Regions from separate parts of the Croceicoccus naphthovorans genome, predicted to be linked through region 2. Evidence: riboswitches for the same ligand, from Rfam matches in the RefSeq annotation. Region 2 holds a riboswitch; the other holds the start of a gene.

Region 1 (3,407 bases), 460 kb from region 2:
CACGCGCGCCTGTGCATAGATGCTGTCGATATCGGCTTGTGCACGCGTTGCGCTGACCGGATCGGTAGTATTGCGGGGCGATGCGGTTCGCATCCGCTGTTCCTCCCGCTCCGCTCCGAATGCCACGTCGATGGCATCGGAAATGTCCAGTCCGCCCTGATACTCGTAACGCCGCGTTCGGCCCTGCGCATCGAAGGTTTGTGCGCGGACCGTGCGATCGGGATCGAAATTGTCGCGATCCGTCCGGTTTTCGATGAAGGCGAAGCGGTTGTTGAAGCGCCCGTCCAGAAAGGCCGCTTTCAGCCCGGAATAGGCAGACCATACTTCGGTCAGTCCGTAGGCTCGGCTGTCGCCTGAGAATCCGTCGAAATCATTGCGCCCGCTCGCATAGTATCCGCGCAGGTCGAGCGAAAGGTTCGGCGTGAGCCTTGCCGTCAACGTGCCGCTGCCCGATTGGCGACGGTATCCGTCGCGCTCTGTTCCCGTGTCGCGGGCGGAAATGCCGTCGGTGGTGAACGTGCTGCCCGCGATGCGCCAGTCGATAGCCTTGCTGCGGCCGCCTGCTCCGGCACGGGCGCTCAGCGTATTGCGTGATCCGCCTTCGATCGCAACGCGCCCTTCCAGCGGCGCGTCGGGACGGGCGCTGACGACGTTAACGACGCCCCCGATGGCATTGCTTCCCCACAGTACCGACTGCGGACCGCGCAGGATTTCTATCCGTTCGATGTCGTCGGCAAAAAGGCCGCCGAAATCGGCGCCGCCGTCCGTGGTGGAGGCATCGGAAAGGCGCATGCCGTCGATGACCAGAACGCTGTGCCCCGCATCGGCACCGCGCACGCGCAGTGACGTGGCCGCACCATAGCCGCCGTTGCGGGACATGCTGATGCCGGGGGTGCGGACCAGAATGTCGGTAATGGAAATTGGCTGTTCAGCCTCGATCTCATCAAGGTCGAGCACGGTTACAGACGATGCGACACGGTCGATTTCCACCGGCATGCGAAGCGCGGCTACGACGATTTCGTCCGAAGCCGTGTCTGCCTGAGCGGCAGGTGTAATCGAAAGTCCGGCGGCGATGGCCGGGATGGTCAGGAAACGGTATTCGGGCATGAACAATCCCCACAAGTGACAAGACGCCACGCGCGGATCGCACCGGGGGAACAGCCTTTACGCAGCACGCACAGGCCATCCCGCCCGGCACGCGCCGCGCGAGGCAATGGCTGTCGTTTCGCGAGGGAACTTCCCCGTTCGGCCGGCACACCCTGTCCGGACGAAGAACGACGGCGTCAGGCAGGTCTCCTGGCTTGCGGGTCGATGCCGGTTCGGCCGCCTTCTCGGGGCTTTTGAAACCCCAATGGCATGAAGGCCGATGGCTCTCCGCTCACAGTTGCAGGGGCAGCCGCGGTCTTGAACCGCGTTCCCTTTGAATCCCCTTGCGGGGAACCTGTCGCTTGGCGCGGCGGGTAGGCGAGCGAATGCGATATGACAAGCCACTTATGCTTGCATGGCGCGCGCGCCGCGCCTATCGACAGGCGCGTAACGGGTGCCCGCAAGGGCTTAATCGGGAAGTCCGGCAGGGTGGTTCAGGTCATCCGCATCCGGCACTGCTCCCGCAACTGTGACTGGTGAGCGTTTCGCCATTATGCCATTGGAAAGAAGCATTTCTTTCCGAGAAGGCGGTGATTTCGCGTTGAACCGGTAAGTCAGGAAACCGGCCCGTTGCCGTCGTTCTTCGCCCGGGCGGGATGTACCGGACGAACTAGGGGCCGATCCCTTGCTGGACGACACGTGTGTGTGCGTTGAAAGGGAGGGCCGCGTCATTCGGCACTCGCAAAGAATGTTGCGCGCCACGATTTGTCGTCGTGGCCTTTCCGTCCCGTCGCTTTGCGCGGCGGGCAACGCATCGTTGTATCCGAAATGGAGATCGATGATGACTGCCTTGCTTACCCAATCCGCGCCGCGCCCTGCCATCCGGCGGTTCGATGCGATACTGTTCGCCGTCCTCGCCACCGTGATGCTGGCGACGCGGCCCCATTCGCTCAGCGAATATATCCACCTTCCAGAGACCAGTCTCGCAAGCTTTCTTGTGGCTGGTTTCTACATTCGCTCGCACCTTGCTTTCCCCGCGCTCTTCGCACTGGGTTTCGCGATCGACGTCGTGACGATCAACCTGATGGGCGGTTCGGACTTCTGCTTTACCGCTGCCTACTGGATGCTGCTGCCCGCTTATGGCGTAATGTGGATGGCCGGCCGGTTCGGCGCCGCTCGCATCGGCATTACCCCGGCTCGCTTGCCTGCGCTGATTGCAATCCTGTGCGGTGCGGCGCTGATATCCAACGCGTTTTCCAGCGGCGGTTTCTATGCGTTGAGCGGCCACTTCCCCGATGCAACCATCGCAGGCTGGCTGCCGCGGCTAGAGCGGTATTTCCCCGGCACGCTTATTGCCACGCTGAGCTGGGCGGGCATCGCGGCGGTCGCGCACATCATGGCCGAGAGGCTGGCTGGATGGACCGTTCCGGACAGCAGCCGGTGACCGGCGCCGACAAGAACGCGATCAACCTCCGTCACAAGACCCGCACCGCAAAACACAAGCAGGTCGTGGACAAGCGAATCGCCGCAGCCAAGGTCGACAAGGGCTTGCTCCTCGTCATCACCGGGAACGGAAAGGGCAAGTCATCCTCTGCGTTCGGCATGGTGGCCCGCACTTTAGGCTATGGCCTCAAGGCCGCGGTGTTCCAGTTCATCAAGGGCAAGGAGGAAGTGGGCGAGCGCGCATACTTCGTCCGTGATCCGAACATGCGCTGGGAACGCTGCGGTGAAGGATTCACCTGGGAAACGCAGGATCGGGACCGCGACATCAGCGCCGCACGAGCCGGTTGGGAAAAGGCGAAAGAGGCTCTGGCCGATCCGACAGTCCATCTCGTCGTGCTCGACGAACAGACCTACCTGGTGAATTACCGCTACCTATCCTTGGAAGAGATCATGCCCGCGATAGAGGCGCGCCCGGCGATGCAGCATGTCGTCATCACCGGGCGCGCCGCGCATGACGTGTTCGTCGAAGCCGCCGATACGGTCAGCGCAATCCGCGATGTGAAGCACGCCTTCCGGGCAGGAGTAAAAGCCCAGCAGGGCATCGATCTGTGAGCGGGGCGGTGCAATGTCCTGCACTGCTGGTCGCGGCAACAGCATCAGGTCAGGGCAAGACGACGGTCACCGCTGCGTTGGCCCGTCGTTATCGCAATGCCGGGCTGCGGGTGCGCGTCTTCAAATGCGGGCCTGATTTTCTGGACCCCAAGATTCTTGAGCAGGCTAGCGGACACGCTGTCTACCAGCTCGACCTCTTTATGGTTGGCGAGGATGAGTGCCGACGCCTCCTATTCGAAGCGGCGAACGAGGCCGATATCCTTCTG
Region 2 (3,407 bases):
GCGGGCGGCGACCCAAGTCGTTGCCCTCCGTAAAGCCATCGGGCGTGCGGTCCACCGCCTTGACGTAGCTATAGCTGGCCCCGGTCTGCAGCGTCGCCGATGGGCTGGCAGCCAGTTCCACCTCGAATCCCTCGGCGCGCGCGCGCGAGGTATTGTCGTAGTAGCCATAGGGCCGCGTGGCGCATAGCCCATCGGTAATGCCGAAGCATGAGGCAAAGCCGATCAGGTTGCGGCTGTCGCGGCGAAAGGCCGACAATGCGATAAACAGCGGCCCGCCGCGACTGCCCTTCTCGATCCCGATGTCATAGGCGCGGCTGGTTTCCGGCTGAACGTCCGGGTTCCCATAGTCGGAGAACAACTGGTACAGCGACGGCGCCTTGAAACCTTCGCCATAAGACGCGCGCAGGCGTACGTCGGAAACCAGATTGACCGTGCCGTTCGCGCCGAACGACCATTCGTCGCCAAAGCGCGAGTGATCGTCATAACGCACGCCCGCCGCAACCGAAGCCGCTTCGCCATACCAGCCAAGCAGCGCGTGGCCGCTGGTGGTGTTGGCCTTGGCATCGTCGCCGAAGGTGGTGTCGAACCGGGTCCATTCGCGATCCGCCCCGAAATCGAGCGCGACCTGCCCCGCCGGCGTGATCCGGCCGAACAATTCGGCCCGCTCGGAACGGCCTTTGTAGGCGTACTGGAATGCCTCGTCCTGCGCCGCGTCGTAATAACGCCGCCGCGTGTCCGAAAGCGCATAGCCCGCATCCAGCGTCAGCAGGTCGGTCGCATAGTGCAGCCCGGTGCGGCCCGAATACTGGCGCGTGCGCGAATAGTCTTCGGTATCGGCAAGGACATAGTCGGGCGCGGGAAACCCATCGAACTCGGTCCGCCCGTTGGCAAAGCGCCCGTTGGCAACAATCGCCAGCTCCGGCGTCAGGTCGTACCGCGCCCGCCCTGTCAGCTGCCACTGGCGGAACCCGTCATCCTCGGTGCCCGATGCCGCGCGGCTGAACCCGTCGGTGTCATAATACGATCCGGCCAGCCCTGCGGCGAGCGGGCCTTGCACCGTGCCCGCCGACAGCGTGGCGTATTTCGTATCGTCGCTGCCATACTCCAGCGATCCGGCCACGCCGTTATCGATCCGTGTAACGACGTTCATCACGCCCGAAATTGCGTCCGATCCCCAGACGACCGAATTCGACCCGCGCAGCAACTCGATCCGCTCGACATTGCCCGCCAGCAGGTTGCCGAAGTCGAACTGGTTGCCGATGTCGGACGCATCGTTGACGCGCACGCCGTCGATCAGGACCAGCAGGTCGTCCGCTTCACCGCCGCGCACGCGCACGCCGGTCAGAGAGCCCGGACCGCCCTCGCGGCTCTGCGTCACGCCCGGCAGGCGCGACAGCACGCGGGTCAGGTCGGGGCCCTGAATGCTCTCGATCTCGTCAAGGTCGACGACGCTGACCGGCTGGCCGGTGCTGTCGATCGACAGCGGCAACCCGGTGGCGACGACGACGATGGCATCGGACCCGCCCGACGCCGGGGGCGCGGGTTGGGCATATTCGATCTCTTGCGCCAAAGCAGGCTGGGCAAGTACGGTGGAACTCAACAGAAGCAAAATAGTACGCAAGGGGAACCTCCCATATGAACGACACGCGTCGCTCATGCGGGAAAGGCACACCATGCGCCCGTCTCGCTGCCCCCGGTACACCCCGCCCGCTGGCTCGAACGACCGGTATGGGCAGGTCTCCTGGCTTCCGGGTCGGGACCGTTGCTTCGCCTTCCCGGTTACCCAGTGGCACTTGAAGCACGGCTCGCCGGTTACAGTTGCGGGGGCAGCGCCGGATTGGCAGGATGTTTCCTGCGCACCGGCTTCCCTCTTCGTGCCTCGTCCCTTTCGGAAGTCGGCAACCCTTACCGTCGCGGCGGCCATTAGGTGCATTGCGGCAAACTGGCAAGCCTGCCTGTAAACGCCCCACTATTGCTATTGCGAACTGATTGCAAAGATAGTTAGCAATACCGACTTTTTGCCGGTTGCAATCCCGGTTTCACGGGCCTAGGGCCGACCACCGAAACGGGGCATGCGGTCCTTGCGGGCAATCCGTGTGCCATGACTATCAAGTTCACCCATCGCCCGCAGCGCGACAGGAGGAACAGGTTAAGATGGCACGCAAGAAGATCGCCCTGATCGGTAGCGGCATGATCGGCGGCACGCTCGCCCATCTGGCGGCGAAAAAGGAAATGGGCGACATCGTCCTGTTCGACATTGCCGAGGGCATGCCCCAGGGCAAGGCGCTCGACCTTTCGCAGTGCGGCCCGATCGAAGGTTTCGACGCAAACATCACCGGCACGAACGATTATGCCGACATCGCGGGTGCAGACGTCATCATCGTCACCGCCGGCGTGCCGCGTAAACCGGGCATGAGCCGCGACGACCTGCTGGGCATCAACCTGAAGGTCATGAAGTCGGTCGGCGAAGGCATCAAGGCCCACGCACCCGACGCGTTCGTCATCTGCATCACCAACCCCCTCGACGCGATGGTCTGGGCACTGCGCGAATTCAGCGGGTTGCCGCACAACAAGGTCGTCGGCATGGCCGGCGTGCTGGACTCGGCCCGCTTCGCCACCTTCCTTGCATGGGAATTCGGCGTTTCGGTGAAGGACGTGAACGCCTTCGTGCTGGGCGGCCACGGCGACACGATGGTCCCTGTCCTGTCCTATTCCACGATCAGCGGCATTCCCGTCACCGACCTCGTCAAGATGGGCAAGTCGACCGACGCGAAGCTGGACGAAATCGTGCAGCGCACCCGTTCGGGCGGCGGCGAAATCGTCGGCCTGCTCAAGACCGGTTCGGCCTATTACGCCCCGGCCACCAGCGCCATCGCGATGGCCGAAGCCTACCTTGGCGACCAGAAGCGCATCCTGCCCTGCGCCGCGCACCTGACCGGTGAATACGGCGTCGACGGTCTCTATGTCGGCGTACCCGCCGTGATCGGTGCCGACGGCATCGAACAGGTCGTGGAAATCGAACTGAACGACGAAGAAAAGGGCAACCTTCAGGTTTCCGTCGATGCGGTCAAGGAACTGCTCGAAGCCTGCAAAGGCATCGACGGCTCGCTGGCCTGATCGTCGCCCCGACAATAGTATAGTCTTTCCGGCCGCCCCGGCGCCTATTCGGTAATCCGGTGCGGCCACCCTCCCTCAGGAGAGCGATTTATGTCCATTCTCGTAGACAAGAATACCAAGGTCATCACCCAGGGCATGACCGGCAAGACCGGCAGCTTCCACACCGAAGCGGCGCTGGCCTACGGCACGCAGATGGTTGCGGGCGTGACCCCCGGCAAGGGCGGCACCACCCACCTCGACCTGCCGCAGTACGACACCGTGCACGAGGCGAAGGCCGCCACGGGCGCGAC

What was found. Region 2 has a riboswitch for cobalamin ahead of AB433_RS05925 (TonB-dependent receptor plug domain-containing protein). Riboswitches for the same ligand answer to the same signal wherever they lie in the genome.
Region 1: another riboswitch for cobalamin. It lies ahead of AB433_RS08310 (hypothetical protein); the one in region 2 lies ahead of AB433_RS05925 (TonB-dependent receptor plug domain-containing protein).

The regions. Positions count from the first base shown of each region.
Region 1 covers NZ_CP011770.1:1,628,389-1,631,795, reverse strand. The annotation lists gene AB433_RS08315 (TonB-dependent receptor plug domain-containing protein) at 1-1,107, opposite strand, end outside; cobalamin riboswitch at 1,270-1,460, opposite strand; cobalamin riboswitch at 1,522-1,731, shown strand; gene AB433_RS08310 (hypothetical protein) at 1,928-2,530, shown strand; gene cobO (cob(I)yrinic acid a,c-diamide adenosyltransferase) at 2,503-3,141, shown strand; gene AB433_RS08300 (cobyrinic acid a,c-diamide synthase CobB) at 3,138-3,407, shown strand, end outside.
Region 2 covers NZ_CP011770.1:1,167,375-1,170,781, reverse strand. The annotation lists gene AB433_RS05925 (TonB-dependent receptor plug domain-containing protein) at 1-1,600, opposite strand, end outside; cobalamin riboswitch at 1,715-1,922, opposite strand; gene mdh (malate dehydrogenase) at 2,155-3,117, shown strand; gene sucD (succinate--CoA ligase subunit alpha) at 3,208-3,407, shown strand, end outside.